DNA from 3 places in the Ramlibacter sp. JJN2-2R genome. Region 1 is predicted to be linked to each of the others. Evidence: predicted binding sites of a transcription regulator. Region 1 holds the regulator's gene; each other region holds the start of a gene.
The links. Region 1 encodes FNR, which switches genes on or off when oxygen is low (the NO sensors DNR and NnrR bind a similar motif). Its sites were predicted from a motif close to TTGATNNNNATCAA; they were not measured.

Region 1 (10,126 bases):
GGCGTCGATGGTGAACACCTTGTCCATCCGCGTGAGCCTGAACAGGCTCAGCACCCCGCCGCGGGCGCCGCACACCGCCATCGCGCCCTGGCTGCCCAGGGCCTTGAGGATGGAGACCAGGGCGCCCAGGCCGCTGGAGTCGAGGAAATCCACGCCGCTCAGGTCCAGCACCAGCCGGCGCTCGCCGCTGTCGACCAGCTGGACGACCTCCTGCTTGAAGGTGGGGGCGACGGCGGCGTCGAGCCGCCGGACGCGGGGAGCGACGACCGGCACGGCGCCGTCGCGGTGGACTTCGATCAAGGGCATGGTGTCTCCTGGCGGCCGGTGCCGCTCAGCGCCGCCATCCTAGGCGATCCGGGACCGTCACCATGCCGTTCCCCAGCTGACCGAGACGCTGCCGCTGCGAAACCGGCCTTCGCCCGCGCCGCGCGCGCGGCCCGGCCAGCGGTTGCCCGAGTAGTTGGCGTACTGGAGCGTCAGGCCGGTGGGCCCGGGGTCGGTCCAGCCGAAGCCATAGACGTAGTCCGGGTCCCAGGGCTGCTGGCGCGAGCGGTCCGGCCAGGCGAAGGCGGCGGCGTGCGCGAACCAGCCCTCCGGCCGCGTGTAGCGGCAGCCCAGCGCCAGCGACACCTTGCCGCTGCCCAGGCCGCCCTCGACGCGGGTGAAGCGCGGCACCAGGTTGGCGTCGGCATGGCACAGCGCGGCATCGCCGTCGCCGGCCAGCAGCCAAGGCCGCCAGGCCGGCGGCAGCTCGATGCGGTAGCTGGCGGTCCACTGGCCCTGGTCGGCGTTCCAGCGCTGCTCGCCGCGCCGCGCGTCGGGGCGCCAGCGGGTGCCGGTGTAGTTGGCATAGAAGACCGCCCAGTGGCCGGCCTGCCCGTCGTCGTAGCCGAGGGCGTAGGTGAAGTCCGGGTCCCAGGAGCGCTGCCGGGCGGCGTCGAGGTAGCCGAACGCCGTGCCCTGCACGAACCAGCCGTCCTGCCAGGGCCGCCAGCGCAGCAGCGCCTGCACGGTCGGCGACCCCGGGCGGGTGCCCTGCGTGGCGGCGCCCGCCGCGGCGGCGCCGCGCAGCGGCAGGTCGAGCGTCAGGCGCAGGGTGAACGATGCGTCCGGCGCGCGCGCCTCGGCCGGCTGGTTGGGCCCGGCCGGCGTGTACGCCGGATCGACCTGCGCCGGCGGTTCGATGAACGTGCCGCCGCGCTGCTGCACGGGCGGGGCGGCGGCGGCCTGCGCCAGCGCGAGCGCCGGCGCGAGCAGGGACGAAGCGGCGAGCCACCGGCGCATCAGCGGCCCCACCGCATCGGTGCCCTGGCGGGCTGCGGCGCCGGCGTCGTCGGCGGCGCGTCGGCACGGGCCGCATCGGCGCCGCCCGCGGCAGCGGCAGGCGTCGGCACCGGCTCCACCGCGTCGTTGCCGCCCGGCAGCCAGCGCCAGATCCGCACCGAGGCGATGTCGAACGAGGCCGGCAGCCGCGCCTCGTCGATCGGGCCGCCCCAGGAGCCGCCCAGGGCCAGGTTGATGCGCAGCGTCATCGGCTGGCGCAGCGGATCGACGCCGCCGGCCAGCCGCGCCTCGTCGGGATCGAAACTGAACCAGGGCTGGCCATCGAGCAGCACGCGCACGGCGGTGGGCGTCCATTCCAGCGTGTGCGTGTGCCAGCTGCCCTCGAAGCCCGGCACGACGCGGCTGTCGTTGCGGTGCCGCCGCGTGCGCGGCTCGCGCCCCCAGTGCACGCCGGCGAACACGGTGTCGGGATGCTTGCCGACGGCCTCGAAGATGTCGATCTCGCCATACACGCCCTCGCCTTCGTGCACCAGCCAGATCGCCGGCCAGGCGCCCGCCCCGGAAGGGGTGCGCGCGACCACCTCGATGCGGCCGTACTGCATGGGCTGGCGCGCCACCAGCGAGGCGGACGTGTACTGCGCGGTGCGGCGAGACAGCCGCCAGTCGCGGCTGCCGGCGCGCCACTGCGCGTTGGGCACCTCCTCGCGCCGCGCCTGCAGCCGCAGCGCGCCGCCCTCGACCGACAGGTTGCGCTCGGTGTAGTACTGGTCCTCGCGGTTGCGCACGAAGCCGCTCTCCAGCCGCCACCACGCCGCGTCCGGACCGCGCCCGGCGGCGAAGCGCTCGTCGTGCGCGAGCTGCCAGTCAGCCATGGCCGCACCGTGGGCGAACAGCATCGCCACCGCGCCGGCCTGCAGCCATCGCCCTGCCCGCATGCCTCAACCCGCCTCCACCACCAGCAGCGTGACGTCGTCGTCGAAGGCGCCGGACCGCCAGCCATGCAGGGCCTCGGCCAGCGCGCGGCAGGAGTCCGCCGCCGCGGTCGAGCGATGCGCCGCCAGCAGCTCGTGCAGCCGCTGCTCGCCGAACGCCGCCCCGTCCGCGCGCCGGCAGTCCGGCACGCCGTCGGAATACAGCACGAGCCGGCTGCCCGGCGCCAGCGGCACGGTGCACGCCTCCCAGCCCGGGTCGGGCAGGATGCCGACCGGCACGCTGCCTTCGCCGAACGCGGTGAACTCGCGCGCGCCCGGCGCGGCGTGCAGCGCCGGCGGATGACCGGCCTGCACCAGCGCGGCCATGCCGGCGACGCGATCGACCAGGCCGAAGGCCAGCGTGAGGTACAGGTCGCTCACGTTGGTGCGCAGGAAATGGTCGTTGAAGCGCCGCAGGATCGCCACCGCGGCCTCGCCCAGCGGCGCGTCGGGCCGGATCGACCGCGCCACCTGCTGCGACGCCGAGCGCAGCTGGTGCTGGGCGGCCACGCCTGCCATCGCCGCCGCCACCCCGTGGCCGGACACGTCGGCCAGGTAGAAGGCGAGCAGGCGCTCGCCGAGCGGGAAATAGTCGTACAGGTCGCCGCCGACGTAGCTGGACGCCTCGAACCAGCCCTCGCAATGCAGGCGGCCGAACGCCTGCGCCGGCGGCAGCTGCGAGCGCTGCAGCGTGCGGGCCAGTTCGAGGTCGCGGCTCAACTGGCCGTAGGCGCGGCTGAGCTCGTCGTTGCGCGCCGCCAGCCCGGCCTCCAGCGCCAGCACCCGTTCGGCGGCGTGCAGCCGGGCGCCGAGTTCCGCCGGCCGCAGCGGCTTGGCCAGGAAGTCGTCGACCCCGGCCTCCATCGCCACCTGCAGTGCCTGGTGGTCGGCGGAGGCGGTGAGCATGATGCAGTAGACGTAGTGCTCGCCGGGCCGCGCGCGGATGGCGCGGCACAGCGCGAGGCCGTCCATGCGGGGCATGTGGCGGTCGGTGACCACCAGGTTGAAGCCCCCCTGCGCCAGCTGCTCCAGCGCCTCGGCGCCGTCGGCGGCCTGCGCCACCTCGTAGCCGCGCGACTCGAGGAAAGCGGCCAGCAGACCCAGCAGCAGCGGGTCGTCGTCGACGAGGAGGGCCCGGATCGCCTGCGCCACCGCCTTCAGTCCTGCGGTGCCGCGGCGAGCAGCGCGCGCAGCGCGAGCCCGGCGCCCTCGAAGTCCGAGGCGGTGCGGGCGGGCCGCTCCATCGCTTGCTCCAGTTCCTGCTCCATCGCGCGGGCGCGCTCGCCCAGCGCGTCCAGCCCGAACGTGCCGGCCGATCCGGCCAGCGTGTGCACCGCGCGATGCAGTTCCTCCAGCGCCGCTCCGTCGGCGGGCGCGGCGCGGCAGGCGGCCAGGCGGGCCTGCACGTCGGCCAGCCGCGCCGGCAGCTGCGCCCGCCAGTCGCGGCGCAGGGCGGCGTAGCGTTCCTCGAACGAGAGCGGGGCGGCGGACGGCGCGGGGCTCATGGCGGCGAAGGTACCACGCGGCCTGCGCCCGGCCGGGCACGGCGGGGGATCGCAGCGGCGATCAACCTCGTCCTACAGCCCCGGCGGCCGAGCCTGCCTAGCATCCGTGCCAGCCACCCATCCACCCACACCATCACCTGGAGAGCCAGCCATGTCGGGCAGCAACGGGACATCGAGCGGCCGCAAGGACGAACGCATCGACGTGACCTGGGACTACGCGGTCTGCGCGTGGGCCCGGCACTTCAACACCAGCGAGAAGCAGGTCAAGGAAGCCGTCGCCGCCGTCGGGGACCGGGCCGACAGCGTGCGCGCGCACCTGGAAAGCAGGCGCCAGTCGCGCAGCGAGCGGCCGTCCGGCCGCTGAATCAGGCCGCCTGGCGCTCCAGCGCGGGGCCCACGCCCACGGGCGCCGGCGCGCTCAGCACGATGCGCGTGAACAGCCGGTCGTAGCTCGGATCGCGCACGTCGGTGGTGAGCGGGTCGCGCCCGGCCGCGAACTCGGCGTCCAGTTCGGCCCAGTCCTGCGGCCCCAGCGATGCCTGCGCGGCGGGCAGCAGCAGCGTCTCCTCGGCGCGCATGTGGCCCAGGTAGAACTCCACGTAGGCGCCCAGCGCCGCGGCGAAGGCCGCGCGCCGCGGCTCGCCGAGCAGCTCCCAGCCGAGCAGCAGGTGCTGCAGCTCGCGCACCCGCCCTTCCCCCTGCATGTGGTCGGCCTCGAGCTTCTGGATCACCGGCATCAGGTCGGGCCGGGCGCGGGCGATCTTGGGGAACAGCAGGTTCGACTCGCTCGGGTGGTGCAGCCGCTCGGGGAATTCGTCGATGTAGAACAGCATCGCGCGCATCACGTCGAAGAAGCGGCCGGGCGCGTCGCCCGGGCCCCGATCGAGCATCATGCCCAGCGACCGCAGCACCGCGGCCACGGCACCGTGTTCGTCGCGCAGGACCTGCAGGGCGGAGTGGGTGGTCATCCTGGCCTCGCTTTCAGTGCACGCGCGTTTCGAGCGCGCGGGTCAGCCCCGGCAGGTCGAGGATGCGGATGTGGCGCTTGTCCACTTCCAGCAGGCGCTGCTGCTGGAAGGCCGAGAAGGTGCGGCTGACGGTCTCGAGCTTCATGCCCAGGTAGCTGCCGATCTCGGCGCGCGTCATGCGCAGGTGGAACTCGCTGGGCGAGTAGCCGCGCGCCTTCATGCGCTGCGAGATGTTGATCAGGAACGCGGCCAGGCGCTCCTCGGCGTTCATGCTGCCCAGCAGGACCATCAGGCTGTGCTCGCGCACGATCTCGCGGCTCATCAGGCGGCCCATGACCATCTGCAGGTTGGTGCTGCCCACCGACAGCTCGGCCAGCTGCGAATACGGGATCGAGCAGATCTCGGCGTCCTCGAGCGCCGTGGCGCTGCTGGCGTGGCGGCCCTGCGCCAGGCCGTCCAGGCCCATCAGCTCGCCGGCCATGTGGAACCCGCTGACCTGCTCGCGGCCGTCGGCCAGCGTCAGGCTGGACTTGAACGTGCCGCTGCGCACCGCATAGATGTTGTGGAACCCCTCGCCCTCGCGGTACAGCGTCTGTCCGGCCTTGACCTTGCGGCGGCCGAACATCAGGCCGTCCAGCCGCTCCACCTCGTTGCCCGTGAGGCCGCACGGGAGGCACAGGTCCTTCAGGTGGCAGCTCGAGCACAGCGTGGTCAGCGTCGTCGGCGCCGGGGCGCGGGTGTCGCGCACGGGGATGAACTTCATCGGCGCGGGGCGGGCTGCTTCGAGGGTCGCGGTGTTGTTCATTGTTGGTCCTTGGGAAATCAGTGCACGGGACGGGCCGAGACGTCGGCCACGGCGGCGGCGAGCTGGTCGAACTCGCTGCTCTTGTCGAGGAAACGGTCGGCGCCCTCGCCCAGGTACCGCTTGCGGTAGGCGGGCGCCGAGTTGTTGGAGAAGACGACGAAGGCGATGCCGGGCTCGGCCTGGCGCACCGCGCGCAGGACCTGCAGGCCGGTGCCGCCCTCGAGCTGCACGTCCAGGACGACGACGTCCGGCCGGGCGGCCAGGATGCCGTCGATGGATCCCTGCGGCGTCTCGGCCTGGCCGACGATGTCCATCTCGCGCACCGACAGCAGCTGGGCGACCCGCTCGCGGATGGCGGCGGAGTCGTCGGCGAGGAACACTCTCACGTGATGCATGGCGCTGGGCATGGGATGGACTTTGCCCGGCGTCGCCGCCGTCCGACATCGGCGGGCTCCGAACCGCGGCTCGGAGTGCTCCGGAAAACGGCCGGGCGGACCGCCGAGGCGGCCTAGGACGATTCCTAGGCCGCACGTGCCTCGGGGAGGCCCCGTCACTCGTGGCGCAGGGCCTCGATGGGATCCATGCGGGCGGCGCGACGGGCGGGGAAGTAGCCGAACACGACCCCGATCGCGGCCGAGAAGGCAAAGGCCAGCAGCACGATCGAGGGATCGAACACCAGCGGCACGTGCATCAGCCGGGCCAGCAGCACGGACGCGCCGATCGCCAGCGCGATGCCGAGCACCCCGCCCACCGACGACAGCACCACCGCCTCGATCAGGAACTGCAGCAGCACCTCGCGCTCCAGCGCGCCGATGGCCAGCCGCACGCCGATCTCGCGCGTGCGCTCGGTCACGCTCACCAGCATGATGTTCATGATGCCGATGCCGCCCACCAGCAGGCTGACGGCGGCCACGGCCCCCAGCAGCATGGTCATCACCTTGGTCGTGCCCGACAGCGTCTCGGCGATCTGGCGCGTGTCAAGGATGTTGAAGTTGTCCTCGTCCGCGTCGCTCAGCTTGCGGCGCTCGCGCAGCAGCTGCCGGATGGCCTGCTTGACCTGGTCGGCGTCGGCGCCGTCGCGCACCGATACCAGCAGCGTGCCCACGTTCTGGTTGCCGGTCAGGCGCCGCTGCACCGTGTGCAGCGGCAGCACCACCAGGTCGTCCTGGTCCTGGCCCATGCCGGCCTGCCCCTTGGCGGCCAGCACGCCGATCACCTGGCAGGAGAACTGCTTGACGCGCAGCTGCTGGCCCAGCGGGTCGGTGCCGCCGAACAGCTGCCGGCGCACCGTCTCGCCGATCAGGCACACGGCCGCGCCGCTGCGCACCTCCGGCTCGGTGAACAGCCGCCCCGCGGCGACCTTGCGGTTGTTGGTCTCGAAGTAGTCGAGCGTGGAGCCGGTGACCGAGGTGGACCAGTTGCGCCCGGCGTAGACGGCGGTGACGCCGCTGCCCTGCGAGGGGGCCACGGCGCGGATGCCGCCCACCTGGGTGGCAAGGGCCTGGGCGTCCGCCTCCTTGAACGGCGCGGCGCCGGCCTGGTCGCTGCCGGGGCCGAGCCGCTGGCCGGGGCGGACCATCAGCAGGTTGCTGCCCAGGCTGGAGATCTGGTTGGACACCGAGAGCGTGGCGCCGTTGCCCAGCGTCACCATCGTGATCACGGCCGCCACGCCGATCACGATGCCCAGCACCGTGAGGAACGAGCGCATCAGGTTGCGCCGGATCTCGCGCAGCGACAGCAGGAAGGTGTTCCACCACATCTCAGGCCGCCTCCGCCGCGCCGGCGGCCTTGCGGGGCGTGCGCTCGTCGCTGGCGATGTGCCCGTCGACGAACCGCACCACGCGCTGCGCGTACGCGGCCATCTCGGCCTCGTGCGTGACCATGATGATGGTGATGCCGCGCCCGGTGTTCAGCCCGCGCAGCAGCTCCATGATCTCGGCGCCGCGCTGGCTGTCCAGGTTGCCGGTGGGCTCGTCGGCCAGCAGCACGGTGGGACCGGTCACCAGCGCGCGGGCGATGGCCACGCGCTGCTGCTGGCCGCCCGACAACTCGGCCGGCGTGTGGGCCTCGCGGCCGGCCAGGCCCACCGCAGCCAGCGCCTCGCGCGCCTTGGCCCGGCGGGTGGCGGCATCCTCGCCGCGGTACAGCAGCGGCAGCTCCACGTTCTCCTGCGCCGAGGTGCGCGGCAGCAGGTTGAAGCCCTGGAACACGAAACCCAGCTGGCTGCGGCGCAGGCGCGCGCGCTGGTCGCGCGTCATGGTGTGCACCGGGATGCCGTCGAACAGGTACTCGCCCGCGCTCGGCGTGTCCAGGCAGCCGATCATGTTCATGCAGGTCGACTTGCCCGAGCCGCTGGGGCCCATGATGGCGACGAACTCGCCGCGCCGGATGTCCAGGTCGACGTCGCGCAGCGCGTACAGCGCGGCCTGCCCCTGCCCGTAGACGCGGCTGATGCCCCGCAGGCGGATCAGGGGCGTGTCGCCGGCGACCGCCGTCACCGGGCCGCCTCCGCCCGCTGCTCGACCACCACGGCCGCCCCGGGCTGCAGCCCGCCGCCCGCGACCTCCGTCAGGCGGCCGTCCGACAGGCCGGCGGTGACGGGCACGGCCCGGGGCTGGCCGTCCTCCAGCACGTAGACCTGCCGCGCGCCCGCCGTGCTGCGGGTCGAGGCGCGCTTGGGCTGCTGCGGGATGCGCGGCAGCAGCCTGGCGGTGATGCCGCCGCCGGCACTCGCGGCCGCCGCGGCCGGCGTGAAACGCAGCGCCGCGTTGGGCACGAGCAGCACGTTGCGGCGCTCGGCCGCGCGGATCGAGGCCGTCGCCGTCATGCCGGGCCGCAGCGAGAGGTCCTCGTTGTCCACCTGCAGTTCCGCCACGTAGGTCACGACGTTGTCCTTGGTGGTGGAGCCGTAGCTCACGCGCCGGATCGTCGCCGGGTAGTCGCGGTTCGGATAGGCGCTGACGGTGAAGGTGGCCTGCTGCCCTTCCTTGACGATGCCCACGTCGGCCTCGTCCACGTTGACCTGCAGCTTCATGCGCGTGAGGTCCTCGGCCAGCGTGAACAGCGTCACCGCCTGCAGCGAGGCGGCCACGGCGTTGCCCGGATCGACGGCGCGCGACAGCACCATGCCGTCCATCGGCGAGCGGATCGAGGCCTTGCGCAGGTTGGTCTCGTCCACGCTCGCGGCCGCCCGCGCGTCGGCGATGCCGGCCTGCGCGCTGGCGACCTGCGACTGCGCCCGCGCGAGCGCCGCCTGCGCCGTCGCCAGTTCGCTGCGCGACGGCACCTTGCCGCCGCTCAGGCGCGCCACCTCCTGCAGCCGCTGCAGGTTGCCCCGCGCCTCCTCCACCGTCGCGGCGGCCTGCCGGGCGCCGGCCAGCGCGACGCCCAGCGCGGCGCGCGAGCGGGCGACCTGGTCGCGCAGCTTGGTGGTGTCCAGCTCGGCGAGCACCTGGCCCTTGGCCACGCGGTCGTTCACGTCGACGTGCACCTTGGCCACGGTGCCCGAGAGTTCGCTGCCGATGTCGACCTTGTTGGTGGGCTGCAAGGTGCCGTTGGCCGTGACCTTGACCACCAGGTCGCCGCGCGCGACGGGCTCGGTGAGGTAGGTCGGCCCGGTGTCGGCGGGCGTGCGCAGGAGCCACCAAGCCCCCGCCAGCAGCACGACCGCTCCGGCCGCGATCCAGGCGGCCAGCCGGCGGCGGCGCGAGCGAACGCCCGCCCCGACCAGGTCCTCCAAAGCCGTGCGGGTGGCGTCGTTCATGACGGAGCCTCCGCACCGCCCGGCAGCCAGCCGCCGCCGAGCGCCTTATACAGGCGCACCCGGGCCGTGGCCAGTTCGCCGCGCGCCGCGACGACGGCGTCCTGCACGTTCAGCAGCGTGCGCTGGGTCTCCAGCACGGTCTGGAAGTCGATCAGCCCGGCGGTGTAGCGATGCTGCGCCAACAGCTGGGCATTGGCCGCCGATTCGCCGGCGCGCTGCAGCGTGGCCACGCGCTCGCGCCCGGCCGCCAGTCCGGCCAGCGCGTCCTCGACGTCCTGCAGCGCCTGCAGCACCTGGGCGCGGTAGGCGGCGCGCGCGGCATCGAGCGCCGCTTCGCGCCCGGCGAGCACCGCATCGCGCGCGCCGCCATCGAACAGCGGCTGGGCCAGCGAGGCGAGCAGCGACGCCGCGGCCGCGGTGCTGCCGACCGCGCCCAGCGTGGCGCCGGTCCAGGCGAGGCTGCCCTGCAACGCGAGGCCGGGCTTGCGCTGCGCGTCGGCCTGCGCCACCCGCTCGGCGGCGGCGCGCAACTGCTCCTCGGCCGCCAGCACGTCGGGGCGTTGCCGCAGCAGCTGTGCCGGGAAGGCGATCGCCACCTCGCCGGTCCCCGCGGGCACGGCGGCCGGCTGGCGCAGCGCCGCCAGCAAGGCGCCGGGGGCGCGGCCGGTGAGCACGGCGAGCGCATGCGCGGACTGGTCGGCGGCCCGGCCCAGCGCGGGCACCTGCGCCCGCGTCTGCTCGGCCGCCGTGGTGGCCTGCTCGACCTCGATCGACGTCGCCAGCCCCGCCTGGTTGCGCCAGCGGCTGATCTGCAGCGTGTCCTCCTGCGC
Region 2 (10,126 bases), 1.7 Mb from region 1:
GCCCTGGGCCGGCCGCAGGCGCTCGATGCCCAGCAGCGCGACCACGGCGCGCAGCACGCTGACCCCGCCGCCGATGACCGGGCGGCGGTCGTCCTTCAGCGCCGCCAGCCGCACGCGCGAAGCATGGCGCGCCTGCAGCAGCTGCTCCAGCAACCAGTCCAGCGCCGCCGGCGTGATGTCGCCGTCGGTCCGCCCGGCGGCGGCCAGCACGTCGGAGACGGCGCCGATCGTTCCGGCCGATCCGTAGGCCACGTCCCAGCGGCCGGGCGAATACGAGGCCAGCGCTTCATCGAGCACGGCCTGCGCGGCGATCTGCGCGCGTTCGAACGCCTCGCGGGTGAACACACCGTCCGGGAAATAGCGCATCGACCAGGCCACGCTGCCGACGCGGTAGCTCTCGGTGACCTCGGCGTCGTAGCCGCGCCCCAGGATGAGCTCGGTCGAGCCGCCGCCGATGTCCACCACCAGCCGCCTCTCGTCGGACTGCGGCAGCAGGTGGGCCACGCCCTGGTAGATCATCCGCGCCTCTTCGCGGCCGGAGATCACGACGATGGGAAACCCCAGGATCTGGCCGGCCCGCTGCAGGAACACGTCGCGGTTGCGGGCTTCGCGAAGCGTCTGCGTGGCCACGGCGCGCACCTGCGACGCATCGAATCCGGCCAGCCGCTCGGCAAAGCGCGCCAGGCACGCCCAGCCACGCTGCATGGCCTCGGCCGTGAGGTTGCGGTCCCCGTCCAGGCCGTTGCCCTGGCGGACCGATTCCTTCAGGTATTCGACCCGCACGATCTGCCCGTGATCGAGCCGGGCGATCTCGAGCCGGAAGCTGTTGGAGCCGAGGTCGACGGCGGCGAGCAGGGTACCGTTCTTCATGCGAGGCGAGGGGTGCAGTCCAGCATAGCACCGCCACTTTCGCCGCGGTGGCCGCGGTGGCCGCGGTGGCCGCGGTGGCCGCGGTGGCCGCGGCACGCCTTGCCTACTGCACCTTCAGCCCGCGTAGCGTCGGATCCTCGTCCGGATACCGCAGGTCGAGCGCGCCGAGCGCATCGCGCATCGCCAGCGCGACCATCAGGTTGCGGTGCGTCTTGGAATCGGACGGCACGATGGTCCAGGGCGCCCAGGCCGTGGAGGTGGCGGCCACGGCCTGCGAATAGGCCTGCTGGTACGCGTCCCACTGCTTGCGCACGTCCAGGTCGCCGCGCTGGAACTTGTAGCGCTTGGTCGGGTCGTCCAGCCGCTCCTGCAGGCGCAGGCCCTGCTCCTGCCTGGAGATGTGCAGCAGGAACTTCAGCACCACCGTGCCGCTTTCGGCAAGCAGCCGCTCGAAGTCGTTGATCTGGGCGAAGCGCCGCTGCTGCTCGGCGGCGTCGATGGCGCCGGTGACCACCGGCACCAGCACGTCCTCGTAATGGCTGCGGTTGAAGGCGACGATCTCGCCCGCGCCGGGCACTTCGTGGTGGATGCGCCAGAGGAAGTCGTGCGCGCGCTCGGTTTCGGTCGGCGCCTTCCAGGCGACGGTGCGCACCCCGATCGGGCTCATGCGGCCGAACACGGTGCGCAAGGTGCCGTCCTTGCCGCTGGTGTCCAGGCCCTGCAGTACGACCAGGAGCTTGTAGCGGCGGTCGGCATACAGCAGGTTCTGCAGCCCGTCGAGTTCGAGCGCGAGGCGATCCACCTGCTCACGGTCGTCCTGCTTGTCGCCGCCGGACAGCGGCTTGGCCGCGGGATCGAACGACGCCAGCGTGAACGCAGGATCCGGCGCATCGCGTCGCCAGGGCTGCATCGCCTCCGCCAGGGACGAGGCGGGATCGCCGTTGCGTTTTTTCTTGGCCACGGCGCAGTCTAAAGGCGGGTCCCGGGGCCGGGCATGGCGATGCTGCGCATCCGGTGCTAGCGCGCCGGCCGGCGCAACTGTGCCAGCAGGGCCACGAGCTGGTCCGGATCGACCGGCTTGACCAGGTGCTGGTCGAAGCCGGCGCCCACGGCCCGCTTCATGTCCTCGATCTGGGCCCAGCCGGTGATCGCCACCAGCGTGATGTCGGGATCGGCGGCCTTGAGCTCGGTGGCCACCTCGTAGCCGTTGCGCTTGGGCATGCCGATGTCCAGCAGGGCGACGTCGGGCGCGAAGCGGCTGGCGATCTGCAGTGCCTCCTCGCCATCGCGCGCCACCCGCACGTCGTGGCCCAGCATCTCCAGCAGCACCGAGGTGGTTTCGGCCGCATCGGCGTTGTCGTCGGCCACCAGCACCTTCAGGCTGGCACCGGCCCGGGCCATGGCGGCCGCGGGCGGGTGGGGCGCCAGCCGCTGCGCGGCCGCGGGCAGCTTGACGGTGAACGTGCTCCCCCGGCCCAGTCCCTCGCTGCGTGCTTCCACGGTGCCGCCGTGCATGTGCACCAGGGCCCGAACGATGGACAGCCCGATCCCCAGGCCGCCTTGCGAGCGCTCCAGCGCCGCCGGTGCCTGGCTGAACATCTCGAACAGCCGCGGCATCATCTCGGGGCTGATCCCGATGCCGTTGTCCTCGACCACCACCACGGCCATCGCGCCTTCCCGGCGCACGGTCAGCCCGATGCGCCCGCCGCTGTCGGTGTACTTGGCGGCGTTGGTCAGCAGGTTGGTGAACGCCTGCGCCAGCCGGGCCGGGTCGGCATCGACATAGATCGGCCCGCTCAGCATGTTCAGCTCGAAATGCTGGCCCTGCTGTTCCCACTGCGGCCGGCTGCTCTCGATGGCGGTGTCCAGCACGGAGTCCAGCGTGACCCGGGACTTGTTCAGCTGGATCTTGTTGCGCGCGATGCGGCTGACGTCCAGCAGGTCGTCCAGCAGGTGCGCCATCTGCCCCACCTGCCGCTCGATGACCGAGCGGGCCCAGCTCAGTTGCATGTCGCCGCTGCCGCGCAGCTTGAGGATCTGCGCCGCGTTGCGGATCGGCGCCAGCGGGTTGCGCAGTTCGTGCGCCAGCGCGGCGATGAATTCGTCCTTGCGGCGGTCCGAGTCGCGCAGCACCTGTTCGGCCGACACCAGGTCCTCGACGTCCTTGCAGGTGCCCACCCACTCCTTGAGCCGTCCGGACGCATCGACGATCGGCGCGCCTCGGGCCTCGACGCGGCGGTAGCTCTGGGTAGGCGCATTCCACAGCCGCCCGCTGACGAAGTACACGCGCTGGCTCTGGCGGGCGGCGACCAGGGCGGCGACGAGCGGTTCGCGGTCGTCCGGATGCACGGCATCGAGCCAGCCCAGGCCTTCCTGCTCGGCCCAGCCCTGGCCGGTGTACGACGACCACGAGGGCTGGAACGTGGTGAACCGGCCGTCGTCGCTGGTGATCCAGACGATGGAGGTGAGCACCCGCATGAGCGCCCGGCAGCGCTCGGCATCGAAATCCGCCGCGCAGGAGATGTGGTCGGCCGGCGGCCCCGGCTCCGCCGCCCGCGCCGGCGGCAACGCGTCGGCGCGCTGTTCCAACGGCTCGGCGGCCGCGACCTGGGTCATTTCCTCACGGCCCATCGCCACACCCCCGCCCCGAGGGCAATGGCGTCATCGACCAGCGACGCTGCATGGCCTGTTTCTCCCTTCCCGCCGTGTCCTGGCAGCCGAGCGGCAGGGGTGGCGGGCGACCCCGAGCGCTTTCAAGCTTCAGCCACGATTGCATGTTTGGCAAAGCCCTGAATCCAGGTGGGAGAAGGTGTAAGCAGCTCTGCGGCGTGCACCTTCAGCCGCGCGGCTGTCCCAGCCGTTGGGCAGCGGCGTGGTGCGCCGCCTGTTACGCGCGGTTGCACGCCGCCGGTTGCCTCGCCAAGCCGTTTTCGCGTCGCCCAGGTGTCAGCGTGCGTCGGCTCCAAACCACACCGGGGTCTGTCCCCCCTTTGCGTTCACTTCGCCGCGCGTTAGGCTGAAATGCCGCAGTCGCAGTCGAGTCGTATGCACCGCCGCCATGTCGTTCCACCCAGCATCCCCAACACCCTGGCCATCGTGGCCGCATTCGCCGCGGTGGGCTGCCTGGCACTGGCCTTCCACCCCCCTGCCGCCCTGAAGGCATCGCGCGGCCTGCTGCTGGGCGCCGGCCTCGGCACCGGCCTGCTGGTCCTGCTGGTGTCCCTGTTCGGCCGGCAGCTGATGGGCCGGCGGTCGGAGCGCGAGCAGATCGAACCATCGCTGGAAATGTCCACGCTCACCTTCGCGCCGGCCCCGCGTGTGCGCCGCCCGCCCCTGCCGGCGGCGCACCCGTCGCGCAGCGGTCGAACGACGACGACTCCGCGGCACGATGCCGGCGAGAGCCGGTCGTCCTGAGGCGCCGGACCTGCCAGCCCGCCACCCACTGCATCGACGCCAACGATGAACCGACTCAGTGACGAGAGCCTGGCGTTGCTCCAGGCATGGGAGCAGGCGCACCGCGAGGCGACGCAGGCGGAGTACTGGGCCGCGCGCCCGGCTCGCGATGCCCACAGCACGTCGCCCGGACTGGCGCAGACGTCGGTCGAGCTGCGCGCGTCGGCGGATGCCATCTTCCTGCAGCTGCTGCAGGCGCAGGCGTTCGGCAAGCTCCTCGAGATGCCTGCCGTGGGACCCCCGGCCCCGCCGCCCTGAACGGGGGCGGATCGCCCAGCCATTCGTGCATCGGCGAAGGCCGGCGCTCGACGGTGGGGCGGGCGTATAAATGCGCCATGCTCGCCGCCCAACAGATCACCGAGCCCGGTTTCTACTGGTACCACGCCGCCGGGGGTGCGCCGCCGGTGGTCGTCGAGATCAAGCCGGCCGAGGCGCCGGAGCCGCAGCTCGAAGCACGCCTGGCCGGCGCCACCGACTGGGTCCTGCTGGCCGACCTGGGCGACGGCAGTTTCGCCGGGCCCATTCCGCCGCCGAAGCCGTGACGCGCCGGGGGCCGGCCGCGCGGCTCACCGGCACCAAAGCGCGATGCGCTGGCCGAGGTCCATCCACAGTGCCCACCCCGCCGCACCGGCGAGCAGCACGCCCGCCGCCCGCGTCCCCCAGTCCTGCCGCAGCCGGTTGCCGGCGGCCTGCAGCCGCGCGAAGAGCCAGGGCCCGAACAGCAGCCCGGTCGAACTGGCGGCGCCGAACAGCGCCATCGAGATCGCGCCCTCCATTGGTCCGCCACTGAGCGACGCCACCAGCAGCGCCGACCACAGCAGCCCGCAGGGCATGAAGATCCACAGCGCGCCGGCCGTGAACAGCCCGCCGCTCTTTTGCGCCATCGGCCGGATGCGCATCCACGCGCTGCGGCCGGCGCCGCCCACCCACGCCGGCTGGCGCGCCAGCACGACGAGCGTCAGCGCCCACAGCAGCACGGCCAGGTGGAACATCGTCCACACGGGACGCAGCGCGGCGGCCTGGGTGGTGAGCCAGGCGAAGCTTTGCACCGCGCCCGCGGCGAGGGCCCCCGCCGTCGAATAGCCCGCCAGCCGCCCGGCCTGGAACAGCCAGCGCGCGCGGCCCGGCGCGCGGCCGGCCTGCGCGAGCCCGCCGCACGCCGCGCCGCACATCGCGGCGCAATGCGGCGCGCCGGCGATGCCCATGAGCAGCGCGGTGCCGGCGAGCGTGGCGGTGATCACGCGGGCCCCGCCGTCACAGGATGCGCGAGAAGCGCGCCCGGTTGCGATCGGCCTGCAGGTAGCGGTCGAACACCATCGCCACTGCGCGCACGAAGAACCAGCCCTCGGCCGTCACCTCGATGGCCTGGTCGGTGATGGTCACCAGGCCCTGGTCGGCCAGCGCCTGCATCTGCTCCAGCTCCTGCTTGAAGTAGCTGCGGAAGTCCAGCAGCCAGGCGACCTCGATGGTCTCGAACTGCACCAGCCCCTGGCACATCAGCGCCATGATCACCGCGCGCCGCACCAGGTCGTCGCGCGTGAGCGCCAGCCCGCGCACGATCGGCAGCCGGCCCTGGTCGATCAGGTCGCAGTACTCCTCGATCGACTTGGCGTTCTGGCTGTAGGTGGCGCCCACGCGGCCGATGGCCGAGACGCCCAGCGCGATCAGGTCGCAGTCGGGCTGCGTGCTGTAGCCCTGGAAATTGCGGTGCAGGCGGCCCTGCCGCTTGGCCACGGCCAGGGCGTCGGTCGGCAGCGCGAAGTGGTCCATGCCGATGTAGGTGTAGCCGGCATCCAGGAACACACCCAGCGCCTGCGACAGCATCGTCACCTTGGCGCCGGCCATCGGCAGGTCTGCGCTCAGGATGCGGCGCTGCGGCTTGAAGCGCTCGGGCAGGTGGGCGTAGCCGTACAGGGCGATGCGGTCGGGCCGCAGTTGCGCCACCTGCTCCAGCGTGCGCGCGAACGACTGCGGCGTCTGCTTGGGCAGGCCGTAGATCAGGTCCACGTTCACCGATTCGAAGCCGATGCGGCGCGCGTCCTCCACCAGCGCGAACACCTGCTCGGCGGGCTGCACGCGGTGCACGGCCTTCTGCACGATCGGGTCGAAGTCCTGCACGCCGAACGACAGCCGGTTGAAGCCCATGGCGGCCAGCGCCTCGAGCCGGCCGGTGTCCACGGTGCGCGGGTCGACCTCGATGGAGTACTCGCCGCCCGGCGCGAGCTCGAAGGCGCGGCGCAGCATCGCCATCAGGTGGTGCAGTTCGGCGTCGGACAGGAAGGTGGGCGAGCCGCCGCCCAGGTGCAGCTGCGACACCGTGGGGCGCGTGCCCAGGTGCGCGACGTGCAGGTCGATCTCGCGCTGCAGGTACTCCAGGTACACCTGCGCCCGGTTGTGGTGCTTGGTGATGATCTTGTTGCAGGCGCAGTAGTAGCACAGCGACTCGCAGAACGGGATGTGCACGTACAGCGACAGCGGCTGCGGCACCGTGGCCTCGCGCCGCTGCGCCAGGGCGTTGGCGTAGTCGGCGGCGGTGAAGGCCTCGACGAAGCGGTCGGCCGTCGGGTACGAGGTGTACCGCGGGCCGGGCACGTCGTAGCGGCGCAGCAGGTCTTCGGAAACGGGAATGGTCATCTCGGCCTCGCTCAGGACAACAACGACGAGGTCGAGATCAACGCGCCACCAGCACGGGCACGGTGGCCTGGGCCACCACCTTGGCGGCCACGCTGCCCAGGAGCATCCGCGGCAGCCCGCTGCGGCCGTGCGAGCCGACGACGATCAGGTCGGCCCCCACCTCGCGCGCGCTGTCGACAATGCCGGCGGCGGCGGCCACGTCCTCGACGCGCCGCAGGTCCACCTGCACCCGGGGACCCTGGTCGCACAGCGCCAGCACGCGCGCGTGCGCCTGGGCCGCGTGTTCCTGCGCGGCGCCCATGTAGGCCTGGAAGCCCATGGGGTTGGCCTCGCCGATGCCCAGGTACGGATAGGGATCGACGACGTACAGCACCGTGATCCGCGCGCCCTGCTCGCGCGCCATCGCCACGGCCAGGCGGGCGGCGCCCTCGGAAGCCTCGGAACCGTCGGTGGCCAGGAGGATGTGCTTGAACACCATGATGCGTCTCTCTCGTTGTCGGTGCGCCAATGGTGGGGCCGGGGGACCGCCGGGGGGTTGACGTGGGTCAACCGGCGGCGGCGGCGCGCCGGCAGCTTGAGCCAGATCAAGCGATCCGGGCGCGCGGCTTTCCACAATGGCCGGGCTGATCCCAAGGACCTGCCATGACCCCGACCCACGACCCCGTCCGCATCCGGCAGCTCCTCGCGCGCCGCGAGGCCGAACTGCACGAGCTCCTGCGCGAGCACACCCTGGAAGCCGCCGTCGTGGGCGACGACCGCTCGGTGGCCGACTTCAAGGACATGGCCGTGGCCGAGACGCAGGCGACGGTGGACGAGGCCCAGGCCGCGGCCGCCCTGGCGGAACTGCACCAACTGCACGCCGCGCGTGGCCGCCTGGAGGACGGCACGTACGGGCTGTGCATCGAGTGCGGCGAGGAGATCGACCCGCGCCGCCTGGCCGCCCTGCCCGCGACGGCGTACTGCCAGGCCTGCCAGGGGTTGCGCGAGCAGCGGGCCGCGCGCCGCGGCTGACCGCTCCCGCGGGCTTGGTCGTGCCGGCCGCGAACCGGCACCGGGCGCCGCCCGCCACGGAACCTGGCACCGGCGGCTCCTGCCTCCGTACGGCCCCATCGCGCGCCGCGTTCCTACACGCCGCCTCTTGCGTCCCCGTACCATGGCCGGATGAGCGACACGACCGCCCCGCAGATCCGCCGCAACGCCGAGCGCGCGTGCTACGAAATCGAGGTCGACGGCCAGACCGCCGGCCGCATCGAATACTGCGAGCGTGGCAGCACGCTCGACCTGGTGCACACCGAGGTCGGCCCCCAGTTCGAAGGCCGCGGGCTGGCCGGGCAGCTGGCGAAGTTCGCCCTCGACGACGCGCGCCGGTGCGGCAACAAGGTGGTCGCCACCTGCTCGTACGTCGCCTCGTACCTGCGGCGCCACCCGGAGTACGCCGACCTCGTCGCCGGCTGAGCCGGCAGTACCGGGCGAACGCTTAAGCGCGGCTTAAGCGCACCCGCCGCACAATGGCGGCGCGATGCGCATCCTGCTGGTCGAAGACGACACCATGATCGGCGAAGCCGTGCTCGACGCCCTGCGCGCCGAGCACTACGCCGTGGACTGGGTGCGCGACGGCGCCATGGCCGACACGGCGCTGGCCACCGGCAGCTACGACCTCGTGCTGCTGGACCTGGGCCTGCCGCGGCGCGACGGCCTGGACGTGCTGCGCGCCCTGCGAGCGCGCCGGTCCGCCGTGCCCGTGCTCGTCGCCACCGCGCGCGATGCCGTCGGCGACCGCATCGCCGGCCTGGACGCCGGCGCCGACGACTACGTGGTCAAGCCCTACGACACGCACGAGTTGCTGGCGCGCATCCGCGCCCTCCTGCGCCGCAGCGCCGGCCGCGGCGAGCCGGTCTACAGCCACAAGGGCGTGACGCTGGACCCTGCCACGCGCGAGGCCACGGTCAACGGCGAGCCGGTGCGGCTGTCGGCGCGCGAGTGGGCGGTGCTCGAACCGCTGATCGCCCGACCGGGCGTGGTGCTCTCGCGGGCGCAGCTGGAGGAAAAGCTGTACGGCTGGAAGGACGAGGTGAGCAGCAATGCCGTGGAGGTCTACGTCCACGGGCTGCGCAAGAAGCTCGGCGCCGAGCTGATCCAGACCGTGCGCGGCCTGGGCTACGTGGTGCCGCGCGAATGAGCCCCGCCGCCGCCCCGCCTTCGCTGCGGCGCCAGCTGCTCTGGCTGGTGCTGGCGGCCATCGCGCTCGTGTCCGTGCTGCAGGCGGGCACCGCGTACCGATCGGCACTCACCGAGGCCGACGCGCTGTTCGACGAGCACCTGCGCGAGCTGGCCCGCTCGGTGCACCACGGCGCCGCGCCGCAGGCGCTGGACCTGCAGGTGCAGATCTGGGGGCCCGACGGCGTGCAGATCTTCCGCTCCACCGGCGCCGCCCTGCCCTCGCAGGCGCTGCTCGGCTTCTCGGACGTGCTGGTCGAGGGCACCCACTACCGCGTCTACGCGCTGCAGACGCCCGAGCACACGATCCAGGTCGCGCAGGACCGCGACGCACGCCTGGCCCGCGCCCGCGGCCTGGCGCTGCGCGCGATGCTGCCGGTGGCGCTGCTGGCGCCGCTGCTGATGGCGGCGGTGTGGTGGCTGATCACGCGCTCGCTGGAACCGGTCGAGCGGATGCGGCGGCAGGTCGCGGCGCGGCCGGCGGACGACCTGTCGGCGCTGCCCGAGTCGGGCCTGCCGGAGGAGGTATTGCCGCTCGTGCGCGAGCTCAATCTGCTGTTCGGGCGGGTGCGGCTGGCCTTCGACGCCCAGCGGCACTTCGTCGCCGACGCCGCGCACGAGCTGCGCTCGCCGCTGGCGGCGCTGAAGCTGCAGGCGCAGGCGCTGCGGCGCGGCGGCGCCGACGACGCCCAGCGCGAGGCGGCGCTGCAGCGGCTCGAATCGGGCATCGAGCGCAGCATCCGGCTGGTGAGCCAGATGCTGGTGCTGGCGCGCGCCGAGGGCGACCCGGCCGGCGCGCCCGGCCCCGTCGAACTGCAGCAGCTCGCGCGCGAGGCCGTCGCCGAAGTCCTGCCCGCGGCGCGCGAGCGGGGCATCGACGTCGGGCTGGAGACCGAGCGCGAGGCGCAGGTGCAGGGCCAGGCCGAGGCGCTGCGCATCCTGCTGCGCAACT
Region 3 (10,126 bases), 230 kb from region 1:
GGAGAGCTGCGTGCACGCGTGCACGAGCTTGATGACGTGGTCGTCCAGCGACGAGCGGGCCGCGGCCGCCACCTCGCCCCATGAACCGGCCGCCGCCCGCATCGGCTCGCGTGGGCCGACGCCACTGGCGACGATCGCCGCAGCCAGCGCGTGCCAGACCTGTGGCGGAGGCGCCGACAAACCCGCGAGGCGAAGCAGTGCCCGCGATGCGGTGACGACGTGCAGGACGGTGAAGTTCCCGGTGTCCGCGTAGAGGGCCGCGGCCCACTGTGCGGCCCGCGCGAGCGCATCGCCGGATGACCGCAGGCGGGGAGCGAGTCGACGGAAGGCGGTGGTGCCGGCGGCCTCGTCCATCCGCTGCGAGATGAAATGCCGCCCGGACCGCCAGGAGCGCGCCAAAGCTTCGGCCTCGGCCAGCCAGTCGTCGAGGTCCAGGTCCGGCTCCGCCGCCATGCCGGCGTCCACCGGCTGCCAGCGCGCGGCCCAGTACGCCAGGGCGGCGGCCAGCTCGCCCGGATGACCCAGCTCCCAGGCATGCGCGACCCGGATGGGGCCGTGGAAGGCCGCTGCAGCGACGCCGGGCCACAAGGACGGCAGCGCCTCCACCAGCGCGCCGCGGGTTCCGGCGATCGCGATGCGCGCGGTGAAGTGCCCGTGCCACGCCGTGAAGGCGCTGAAGTCGCCGAGGCGGGGCTCTCCAGCGACGGGCGCCTCGACGCTGGCGGCCGCGCTGGCCAGGCGGGTGCGTTCGACATAGGCGGCCGAGAAGCGGCGCAGCTGGACGTCGTCGGCGCCCAGCTCGTGCAGCGCATGCAGCGCCATCGGCAGGTGGTTGGTCAACCCATCGCGGTACTCGGGGGCGCGGCGGAGGTTGTCGTCAATGAGGTGGAACAGGGTCGAGGTCGCCATCGGCATCTCCAGGGATCGGATGGCGCTAAGCTTCGAACTTCAAGTGCACTTGAAGTCAAGGGATTTCATGCAGGCGGACGACCACCTCACGATCAGCGAGCTCGCGCAGCGCAGCGGTGTCGCCGCCAGCGCCCTGCGCCACTACGAGGCCATCGGCCTGCTGGCGAGCACGCGCAGCGAGGGCAACCACCGGCGCTACGCGCGTGGCACGTTGCGCCGGGTGGCCTTCATCCGCGCGGCGCAGGCCGTCGGCCTCTCCCTGGACGACATCCGCGCGGCACTGGCCACGCTGCCGGACTCGCGCACGCCGACGGCCGCTGACTGGCACCGGCTGGCGCTGGGCTGGAAGCCGTTGCTCGACGCGAGGATCGAGTCCCTCACGAGGCTGCGTGACCGGCTCGACTCGTGCATCGGCTGCGGTTGCCTGTCGCTCGACACCTGCGCCCTCTACAACCCGGGCGACCGGGCAGCTAGGCTGGGGAGCGGGGCGCGGTACCTGCTCGGCGACAGCCCCTCCTCGGCGCTTCGCCGCCAGCGGGCGCGTTAGCCGACAACGCCGATGTCGGGGCATCGCCACCCGCTCGGTTGCGAGGCCCACAGGCGGGGCGGACACCTTCACATGCCCCCCGCCACATACGTGAGCAGGTGCAGCCCGAGGCCGATCACGCCGCCCACGATCGTCCCGTTCACGCGGATCGCCTGCAGGTCCTTGCCGATGTTCAGCTCGATCTGGTCGGCCATCTCGCGCCCGTCCCAGGCGCGCACCGTGTCGCGCACATGGCGGGTCAGGAAATCGGCGACCTCCGGCGCGAGCCGGGTGGCGGCCTCCTCGAGTTGCGAGCGCAGAGCCTGGCGCAGCTGGGGGTCGCGCGTGAGCTGCTCGCCCAGCCACGCGCCGCCGGCGGCAACGCCCTGGTGGAACACCGAGTGGGGATCGCGCAGGTCCTCCGCCAACCAGGTCTTGAGTGAACCCCAGAGGCTGCCGACGTAGGTGCCGAAGGTGCCATCGTTCAGCAGGTACTGCTTGATGTCCTCGCCGCGCGCCTGCAACGCGGGGTCCGACTGCAGCCGCAGCACGAAATCGCGGACGGCTTCATCGAACAGTTGCCGGTACTCGTGCGCCGGATTGGCCCGGATGCTCTCCAGCCGGGCAGTGACGGCGTCGGCGATGGCGGTCGCCACGTTCTGCGCGATCCATTGCTTGGGCAGCAGCTTCTGCTTGCGCGGATGCTCATGGGTCAGCCAGTCGATCACCTGGGCGGCCATCCACGCGCGTGTCTCGGGGCGGTCCATGAGCCCCAGCGCGCGGTCCAGCACCTGTTCCAGCAGCTGGTCGTGGCGGCCATCGCTGGTCAGCGTCTCGAGCACGCCGCGCAGCGAGCCGGTCAGGTCGATGCCCTTGAACACCTCGCGCGCGGCGTCGCGCACCAGCTGTTCGATCCGGGCGTCCTCGACCAGGTGCAGCGCGCCCTCCGTGGCGCGTGCCAGGTAGGCGCCGAGGCGCCGCGCATTGGCCGGGTCGGTCAGCCAGTCGGCCACATACCGCGAGGGATCGTGCTGGCGGATCAGTTCGACCAGCGTCCGGGGCGCCAGGAACTTCTCCTTGACGAAGGCGGACAGGTTGTCGGCGATGCGGTCCTTGCTGCGCGGGATGACGTCCGTGTGCGCCGTGATGAAGGGAATGCCGGTGGGGATGCGCCGGAACAGTGCGCTCACCGCGAACCAGTCCGCCAGCCCGCCCACCATCGCCGCCTCGGTGATCGCGCGGATGGCGAGCACCCACGGGTTCGGGGGGAGCAGCATCGTGATCCCGAAGATGCATGCCGCGGCCGCGAGCAGCAAGCTGGCCTTGCGCTTCGCGGACGCGAGTTCCTGCCGTTTTTGCTCCACGATGCCCTCCGTGCGGCCGCGTCCTGGCGCACGGCATCCGGAGAAGCGAAGTCCCCAGGTCCGAGCACGCGCCGCAACGCAGTCTGCCAGAGACGGATGCCTGCTTTCGTCGGCGGAAGGGCAGTCCAGTTGCGGGTCTGGACGGCGACTTGACGGTAGTTTCACTCTGGCGTGCCGGTCGACATTCCCGAGAATCGATCGCCATGGTCTGGACCGTGAGGGCGCCGGATCCGTTCTTGAGTACGAAAGGAGCACCAGAGATGAATCACGACAACGACGACATCCGGCGGGCGCGCGTCCATCTGGCCGCGGCGAACCGCCTCGCCGTCTACGACGACCTGGAAGAGGGCATCGACAACCACTTCACCATGCGCGTGCCCGGGCAGGAGGACCGGTATCTGGTCCTGCCGTTCGGCCTGCACTGGTCCGAGGCGAGGGCCAGTGACCTGATCGTGTTCAATGAGGCGGGCGAAGTGCTGGAAGGCAACGGCAGCCTGGAGCTGAGCGCCCTGAGCATCCACGCCCCCCTGCACAGGATCACCGGCGCCAACGTCATCCTGCACACCCACCAGACATGGGCGCTGGCGTTGAACATGCTGGAGGACAACCGCCTGCTGCCCGGCAGCCAGACGGCCGCATTCCTCACGCGGAACATCGCCTACGACGACGGGTACACGGGACTGGCCGCTTCGCTGAGCGAAGGGGAACGCCTTGCAGCCGTCCTGGGCGACAAGCAGATCATGTTCATGAAGAACCACGGTGTCCTGGTGGTCGGCGACACCGTGGCACAGGCGTACCGGCGGCTGTACAAGCTGGAGCGTGTTTGCCGCGCGCAGGTCCTGGCCATGTCCACCGGCCGGCCGCTCGCGCTGCTGGACGAGACCATGGTGAAGAAGGTGGAGGCGCCCAACCCTCGCAACAGCCACTCGCAGGCGGAGCGCGAGGCGCTCTATTTCGCCGCCATGATGCGCGTGCTGGATCGGGAGATGCCGGGCTACGCGGACTGAGACGCGATGCTGAAGGCAGCCCCGTCACAGGCGGATCCCTGTCGATTTGCGACGCAACGCGCGTTCGAGTCCTGGCTGCGGGAGAACCACGCATCGTCCGATGGCGTCTGGCTCCTGATCGCCAAGCCTGGCACCGAGGCGCCGACGGTCACCTACCCGCAGGCGGTGGAAGTGGCCCTTTGCTACGGCTGGATCGATGGGCAGAAGAAGGCACTGGACGGACAGCACTGGCTCCAGCGCTTCACGCCCAGGCGCGCGAACAGTGTGTGGTCGAAGACCAACCGTGAAAAGGCCGAGGCGTTGATCCAATCGGGTCGGATGCAGCCAAGTGGAATGGCGCAGATCGACCGGGCAAAAGCCAACGGGCGATGGGAGACCGCTTACGACGGCGCCCGGACCGCCGTGGTCCCCCCTGATCTGCAGGCAGCCCTCGACGCCGTGCCCGAAGCACGCAACTTCTTCGCCCAGCTCAACGCCGCCAACCGCTATGGGGTCCTCTGGCGTGTTCAGACGGCGAAGCGGCCCGAGACGCGAGCCAGGCGCATCGAAACGCTGGTGGCGATGCTGGCCCGAGGCGAGAAGATCCACGGCTAACCGGGCGGCGCGTGGCCGATTGCGGTGCAGGCGCGCTTTGAGGGTTAACCCTGGTCTTCCGTTGTCGAGAACGACGATCTTGCTTCGTCGTGGGCTTGCAGGCTGAGTGCCACCGATCACGGAAACACTGACGGGAACGCACTCGCCGCGCACTGATGAACGCGAAAAACCGCCATGAAACTTCTTCTGACTTCCGCCGGCATCCGGAATTCGAGCATCCGCGACGCGCTGGTCGGCATGCTTGGCAAGCCCATCGCCGAATGCAACGCGCTCTGCATCCCCACCGCCGGCCATGGGCATCCCATGATGGGCCCCAGCCACTCCTGGCGCTTCGTCAGCGGACGCGAACCTCGATGTCCGATGGTCGAGCTTGGCTGGAAATCCGTGGGCATGCTGGAATTGACGGCCCTGCCGAGCATTGGTCGGGCGCGATGGGAGCCTTGGGTTCGCGCGGCGGACGCCCTGCTGGTCAACGGAGGCGACGCCGTGTTCCTGGCCCATTGGATGCGACAGTCAGGGCTGGCCGACCTGCTGCCGGCACTGGACGACACGGTCTGGGTCGGCCTGAGCGCTGGGAGCATGGTGATGACCCCCCGCGTCGGTGACGACTTCGTTTCGATCCAGCCGTCCATCACCGGGGATGACCGTACGTTGGGGATCGTCGATTTCGCGATCTTCCCGCACCTGGATCACCCTGACCTGGCGTGCAATACCCTTGCCAACGCGCAGAGGTGGGCGGGCGGCATCGAAGGTCCTGCCTATGCGATCGACGATGAGACCGCCATCAAGGTGGTCGATGGCGTCGTGGAAGTGATCTCCGAGGGGCACTGGCAGTTCTTTGCGCAGCGACCAGTGCTGGGCTGATGCCCACATGCACTCATGTTCAGGAGCGTCGTCTGCAGATTGCCAACAGGCGCATACGGCCCAGGCACCGGACCGCACGATGCCCGCTCAGGCCGCGGAGTGCCCCGAGGCGGGCGTCTGGAAGTTGCGCAGCAGCCGTACGGAGGCCTTGCAGACTTCGTCGAGCAACAGCACGCTGGACGCGACCAGCACGGCCAGTCCCCAGTCGGCCAGCGTCAGGTCGACTGTGTCGAACACGGCCTGTGCCGGCGTCCAGTGCACGACCACGACCTGCAGCGCTGCCACGGCGCCGAGCGACAGCCACAGCGCGCCGTTGCGCAGCAAGTGGCGGTTGAAGGCGGAGCCGTGTTCGGCGCGCGCGTTGAAGATGTTGAAGAACTGGAACAGCACGAATCCGGTGAACGCCAGAGTCAGTGCATAGGCCTCGCCTTCGTCTCGTGCATGGTGGAACAGTGCCAGCGTGCCGACCGCCATCGTGAGGCCGTACACGAACAGCCGCAAGAGACGTGGCAGTGCCAGGATCTGCGCGTCCGTGCGGCGGGGCGGCTCATCCATGAGCCCGGCCCGGGCCGGCTCAACGCCCAGGCTCATGGCAGGCGGCCCGTCCATGATGATGTTGATCCAGAGGATCTGGATCGCGGTGAACGGCGTCGTCCAGCCGAGCAGGCTCGCGCCGAGCACCGCCTGGATCGCGCCCATGTTGGTCGACAGCTGGAAGCGCACGAACTTCACCATGTTGTCGTAGATGGCGCGGCCCTCCTCGACGGCGCGCACGATGGTGGCGAAGTTGTCATCCGTCAGGACCATCATCGCCGCTTCCTTGGTCACCTCGGTGCCGGTGATCCCCATCGCCACCCCGATGTCCGCCGTCTTCAAGGCTGGCGCGTCGTTGACGCCGTCGCCCGTCATGGCCACGACCTGCCCCGCGTCTTTCAGCGCATTCACGATGCTGACCTTGTGCTCGGGCGCGACGCGCGCGAACACCGCCGTTTGCGTGATGCGCGCGGCAAGTGCATCCGGTGCCAAGGCATCCAGGTCGCGCCCGTCCATCGCCTCGCCTTCAAGCCCGAGATCGCGCGCTATCGCCGCCGCAGTGGCGCGGTGGTCGCCAGTGATCATCTTCACCGCGATGCCGGCGCGGCGGCACAGCGCAATGGCCGCGCGCGCCTCCGGCCGCGGCGGATCGATGATCCCGACCAGGCCATACAGCGTCAGGCCTTCCATGTGCGCCATCAGGTCACCCGCGGCATCGAAGTCTCGCGCGGGGATGTCCTTGCCGCCCACGGCGATCACGCGCATCGCCTGGCGCGCCAGATCGTCGTTTTCTGCCGCCCAGTGAGACCGGGCAGCGGCGTCAATCGGCAGATCGCCGTTGTCGGCCAGATGGCGCGTGGCGCGCGCGAGCAGCACATCGGGGGCCCCCTTGACGCACACGCGCACATGTTCGCCGTCACGGTGGAAGGTGGCCTGGAACTTGTGGGCCGAATCGAACGGGATCTCGGCGATGCGGGGGTGCTCCTGCGCCACCCGATCGGCGGAAACGCCGCCCTTCGCCGCCAGGGCCAGCAGTGCGCCTTCGGTCGGGTCGCCAACCAGACGGCCCTCATGGATGCGGCTGTCGTTGGCCATCACGGCGGCGTGCAGCAGGCGCTCGAGCACGGGCAGCGACCCCGGGCTGACCTCTGCGATCGCTCCAGAGGCTCCATAGCCCTCGCCGGTCACCGCGAAGCGTCCCCCGTGGCAGGCCACCACACGCGCGGTCATCTGGTTCATCGTCAGCGTGCCGGTCTTGTCCGAGCAGATGACTGTCGTGCAGCCCAGCGTTTCCACGGCGGCCAGCTTCTTGACGATGGCGCGATGCTGGGCCATGCGGTGCATACCGATTGCCAGCGTGACGGTCACGACGGCGGGGAGCCCTTCGGGGATCGCGGCGACCGCCAGCGCAACCGAGGTCAGCACGACCTGCACCAGCGGCTCGTCGCGCGCCCAGCCGAGGGCGAGTATCAGGAGGATGACCAGCCCAGCGATCAGCGCCAACCGGCGCCCGAGCACGTCGAGCTGAACCTGCAATGGCGTCGGGCCGGCTTCGGCTTGGACCAGCATCCTGGAGATCCGGCCCATCTCCGTTGCCATGCCGGTCGCGGTAACCAGCAGCTCGGCGCGGCCGCGGGTCACAACCGTGTTCATGTAGGCCATGTTCACGCGCTCGGCGAGCGGCGCCTCCGCCGGCACGCTGCGATCGGCATCCTTGGCCACCGAGTGGGACTCACCCGTCAATGCGGCCTCGTCGATCTCGACGTTATGGCTGGCGAGCAGCCGCCCGTCCGCCGGCACGCGGTCTCCCGCTTCCAGCAGCACCAGGTCGCCCGGCACCACTTGCGCAGCCGGCACTTGCTGGACGACTCCGCCGCGGCGAACGCGTGCGACCGGCGAGAGCATCTTCTTCAGCGCCGCCAGCGTGGCCTCCGCCCGATGCTCCTGCCAGAAACCGAGCAAGGCATTGAACAGGACCACGACCAGGAGGACCACCACGTCCTTCACGTCTCCGATAGCGCCCGCGAGCGCAGCCGCGCCGAGCAGCACCAGGATCAGCAGGCTGCGGAACTGGTCGACAAACAACGCCCACTTCGACCGGGGCTGCTTGTCGGCCAGCCGGTTCTCGCCATGGCGCGCCAGCCGCGCGGCGGCCTCGTCATCCGGCAACCCTGCCGCTGGATCCATGGCTTGGCCCGCCGCGGCCAGGGAGGCATCGAGCCGATGCCAGGCCCGCGCGGAGGCCATCGGCGTGCCCGTGTCGAGACTGGGCGCGGTCATGGGGCGACGCGTCGGTTCGCCCGTCGATCCGTCGCAAGGCTCATCGGCACCCCGGGATCGCGGCGCCGACGCCGATGGCTCTTCATGCTGGCCATGAACGCCTCCTTGTTGCTGCTGAGAAGGATGCTCGCCGAGCCGGTCGATTGTGACCAGCAACGACTGCCGCCGCTTTGACTGGCCTCAAGCTGAAAGAAGAAGGGGCGACGGCTCACCGCTCGGCGAAAGAAGGGGCGACGGCTCACCGCTCGGCGAGCACGCCCGCCGGTTGCGGCAGGCAGTTTTGCTGCAGCGGCACGGTTCACGGCCCTTCTTGGTCTTCTTGATGGAAGCGCGGAGCGCTTGCAGAGCGTCGCGCCTCATGAACGAGATGCACTACATCCATGGGGGCCGTCGTGCTGCACGTGACGCGGGGGCGGCACACGCCGACCCGCACCCCCCGCGATCACCAGTCGTGCCTGGTCAGCAGGCTCGAGCCAGTGTCGTCTTCCGTGCGCTGAAAAGGCAGACTTGCGCGCGGCGCCGATGTGCTACTGCGAGGATGGCCTGAACCTTCCGAACAGCGCCCATGCGCCGAGCAGTGCCGCGGCGGCCAGGGCGATGGATGCGGTTCCGAGCAGGTGCGCCGGGTCGTCGTGCACGAACTTGAAAGTTGCCACCAGCGACTCGATGGCGAGCGAGATGACGACGACCAGCAGGAAACGCGAGAGCACCCGGCCCATCCTGGCGCCATGGCTCAATCGTGTCTCGCGGCCGAATTCTTCCTCCAGGATGGTGTCGGCAAGCTCCAGGCTAGCCATGGCGATGGTCAGCATCGCGACGCACTCGAGGATGGCATCGAAGCGCTTCGTCAGGGGCAGCGACGTGCCCGGATGCACGGCGTTCCAGAGTTCCACCGCGCCAAACGCGATCAGCGAAAGCGCGCAGAGCGCGAACAACACGACGATGGCGACATAGCCGACCGCGAAGATGCGCGTGAACTGGTGCATTTCGATCCCGCTTCGGAATGGCCACTATAGGCGAGCTATGGGGCAGACAACACACAGATATTCATGCGGCCGCCCTCCGCATTGATCTCGCGCAAGCGCGCCTGCCTGCGCGGGCCCATGCTGCGCCACAGGAGGGCACAGCCATGGCCGGGATCCGGTCGAGTTACTCCCCCGGCCGGCGCGCCGCAGTCGGCACCGCCGCCGCCGGTTTGGCCGGCTTGCTCACGCCGCAGCCAGCGCTCCCGCGGGCCTGGACGCGCTTGCCGCCGCCGTCCATGCCCGCTTTGCCGGTGCAGGATGCGCTCGCGCGGCGACGCTCTGTGCGCAGCTACGCGCCCGGCGCGCCCTCACTGGCGCAGATCTCGAGCCTGCTGTGGGCGGCACAGGGCCTGAGTGGACGAACCGGGCTCAGGACCGCACCCTCGGCAGGGGCGCTCTACCCGCTGGAGCTCTACATCCAGACGTCGCCAATGGACGGCTTGGCAGCGGGCGCGCACCACTACATCCCGGCGGCGCACGCGCTGGAACCCGTGCAGCTTGGCGCTGAGCGGGGGCCGCTGGTCGAGGCCACGGCGGGGCAGCGCGCGGTGGCCGAAGCGCCACTGGTCGTGGCGATCACCGCTGTCGCCGCCCGCACGGCCGCCAAATACGGCCCGCGCAGCGGGCGCTATGTGGCATTCGAGGCCGGCGCCGCTGCCCAGAACCTGGCCTTGGCCGCGGTGGCGCTCGGCCTGGGCTCGGTCGTGATCGGTGCACTCGACGAGGCAGCGGTCGCCCGCGTGCTGCGACTGCCGGCCGGGACCGATCCGGTGGTGCTCATGGCGGTTGGGCGCCGATAGCGCCCGTCGCGCTCCCGGCCAATACCAGGCGCCCGGGTGTCGTCAGACCCGTCCGGTGCGTTCAACGATCCGACTGCTCGACGACGACCTCGCTCAACTGCACCACCGGCACGATGTCGGTGTAGTTGGCGATATCGCCCCGGATCTCGGCGCTGTGCTCCTGGCTGGCGACCAGATAGCCTTCGGCTCGTGATCGCCGACGCTCCTACCCTTCGCGCGGTCG

Region 2: a site for FNR is predicted at 7,493-7,506, ahead of AC3ANR_RS15290 (universal stress protein). Genes of this name have one in related genera too.
Region 3: a site for FNR is predicted at 8,249-8,262, ahead of AC3ANR_RS05875 (cation-translocating P-type ATPase). Genes of this name have one in related genera too.

The regions. Positions count from the first base shown of each region.
Region 1 covers NZ_CM173226.1:1,421,547-1,431,672, reverse strand. The annotation lists gene AC3ANR_RS07045 (STAS domain-containing protein) at 1-306, opposite strand, end outside; gene AC3ANR_RS07040 (hypothetical protein) at 364-1,284, opposite strand; gene AC3ANR_RS07035 (glycoside hydrolase family 16 protein) at 1,284-2,156, opposite strand; gene AC3ANR_RS07030 (PP2C family protein-serine/threonine phosphatase) at 2,223-3,407, opposite strand; gene AC3ANR_RS07025 (Hpt domain-containing protein) at 3,413-3,760, opposite strand; gene AC3ANR_RS07020 (DUF3606 domain-containing protein) at 3,912-4,124, shown strand; gene AC3ANR_RS07015 (hemerythrin domain-containing protein) at 4,126-4,728, opposite strand; gene fnr (fumarate/nitrate reduction transcriptional regulator Fnr) at 4,742-5,491, opposite strand; gene AC3ANR_RS07005 (response regulator) at 5,551-5,928, opposite strand; gene AC3ANR_RS07000 (ABC transporter permease) at 6,084-7,292, opposite strand; gene AC3ANR_RS06995 (ABC transporter ATP-binding protein) at 7,294-8,031, opposite strand; gene AC3ANR_RS06990 (efflux RND transporter periplasmic adaptor subunit) at 8,028-9,296, opposite strand; gene AC3ANR_RS06985 (efflux transporter outer membrane subunit) at 9,293-10,126, opposite strand, start outside.
Region 2 covers NZ_CM173226.1:3,153,558-3,163,683, forward strand. The annotation lists gene AC3ANR_RS15250 (Ppx/GppA phosphatase family protein) at 1-870, opposite strand, end outside; gene AC3ANR_RS15255 (PPK2 family polyphosphate kinase) at 974-1,780, opposite strand; gene AC3ANR_RS15260 (hybrid sensor histidine kinase/response regulator) at 1,888-3,486, opposite strand; gene AC3ANR_RS15265 (hypothetical protein) at 3,916-4,284, shown strand; gene AC3ANR_RS15270 (hypothetical protein) at 4,330-4,581, shown strand; gene AC3ANR_RS15275 (hypothetical protein) at 4,659-4,865, shown strand; gene AC3ANR_RS15280 (sulfite exporter TauE/SafE family protein) at 4,890-5,561, opposite strand; gene hemN (oxygen-independent coproporphyrinogen III oxidase) at 5,578-6,957, opposite strand; gene AC3ANR_RS15290 (universal stress protein) at 6,995-7,435, opposite strand; gene AC3ANR_RS15295 (TraR/DksA family transcriptional regulator) at 7,600-7,968, shown strand; gene AC3ANR_RS15300 (GNAT family N-acetyltransferase) at 8,119-8,412, shown strand; gene AC3ANR_RS15305 (response regulator) at 8,477-9,136, shown strand; gene AC3ANR_RS15310 (ATP-binding protein) at 9,133-10,126, shown strand, end outside.
Region 3 covers NZ_CM173226.1:1,190,568-1,200,693, forward strand. The annotation lists gene AC3ANR_RS05845 (questin oxidase family protein) at 1-915, opposite strand, end outside; gene soxR (redox-sensitive transcriptional activator SoxR) at 977-1,456, shown strand; gene AC3ANR_RS05855 (DUF445 domain-containing protein) at 1,525-2,712, opposite strand; gene AC3ANR_RS05860 (class II aldolase/adducin family protein) at 3,060-3,806, shown strand; gene AC3ANR_RS05865 (YdeI/OmpD-associated family protein) at 3,813-4,400, shown strand; gene AC3ANR_RS05870 (Type 1 glutamine amidotransferase-like domain-containing protein) at 4,575-5,264, shown strand; gene AC3ANR_RS05875 (cation-translocating P-type ATPase) at 5,352-8,078, opposite strand; gene AC3ANR_RS05880 (hypothetical protein) at 8,606-9,064, opposite strand; gene AC3ANR_RS05885 (SagB/ThcOx family dehydrogenase) at 9,208-9,903, shown strand.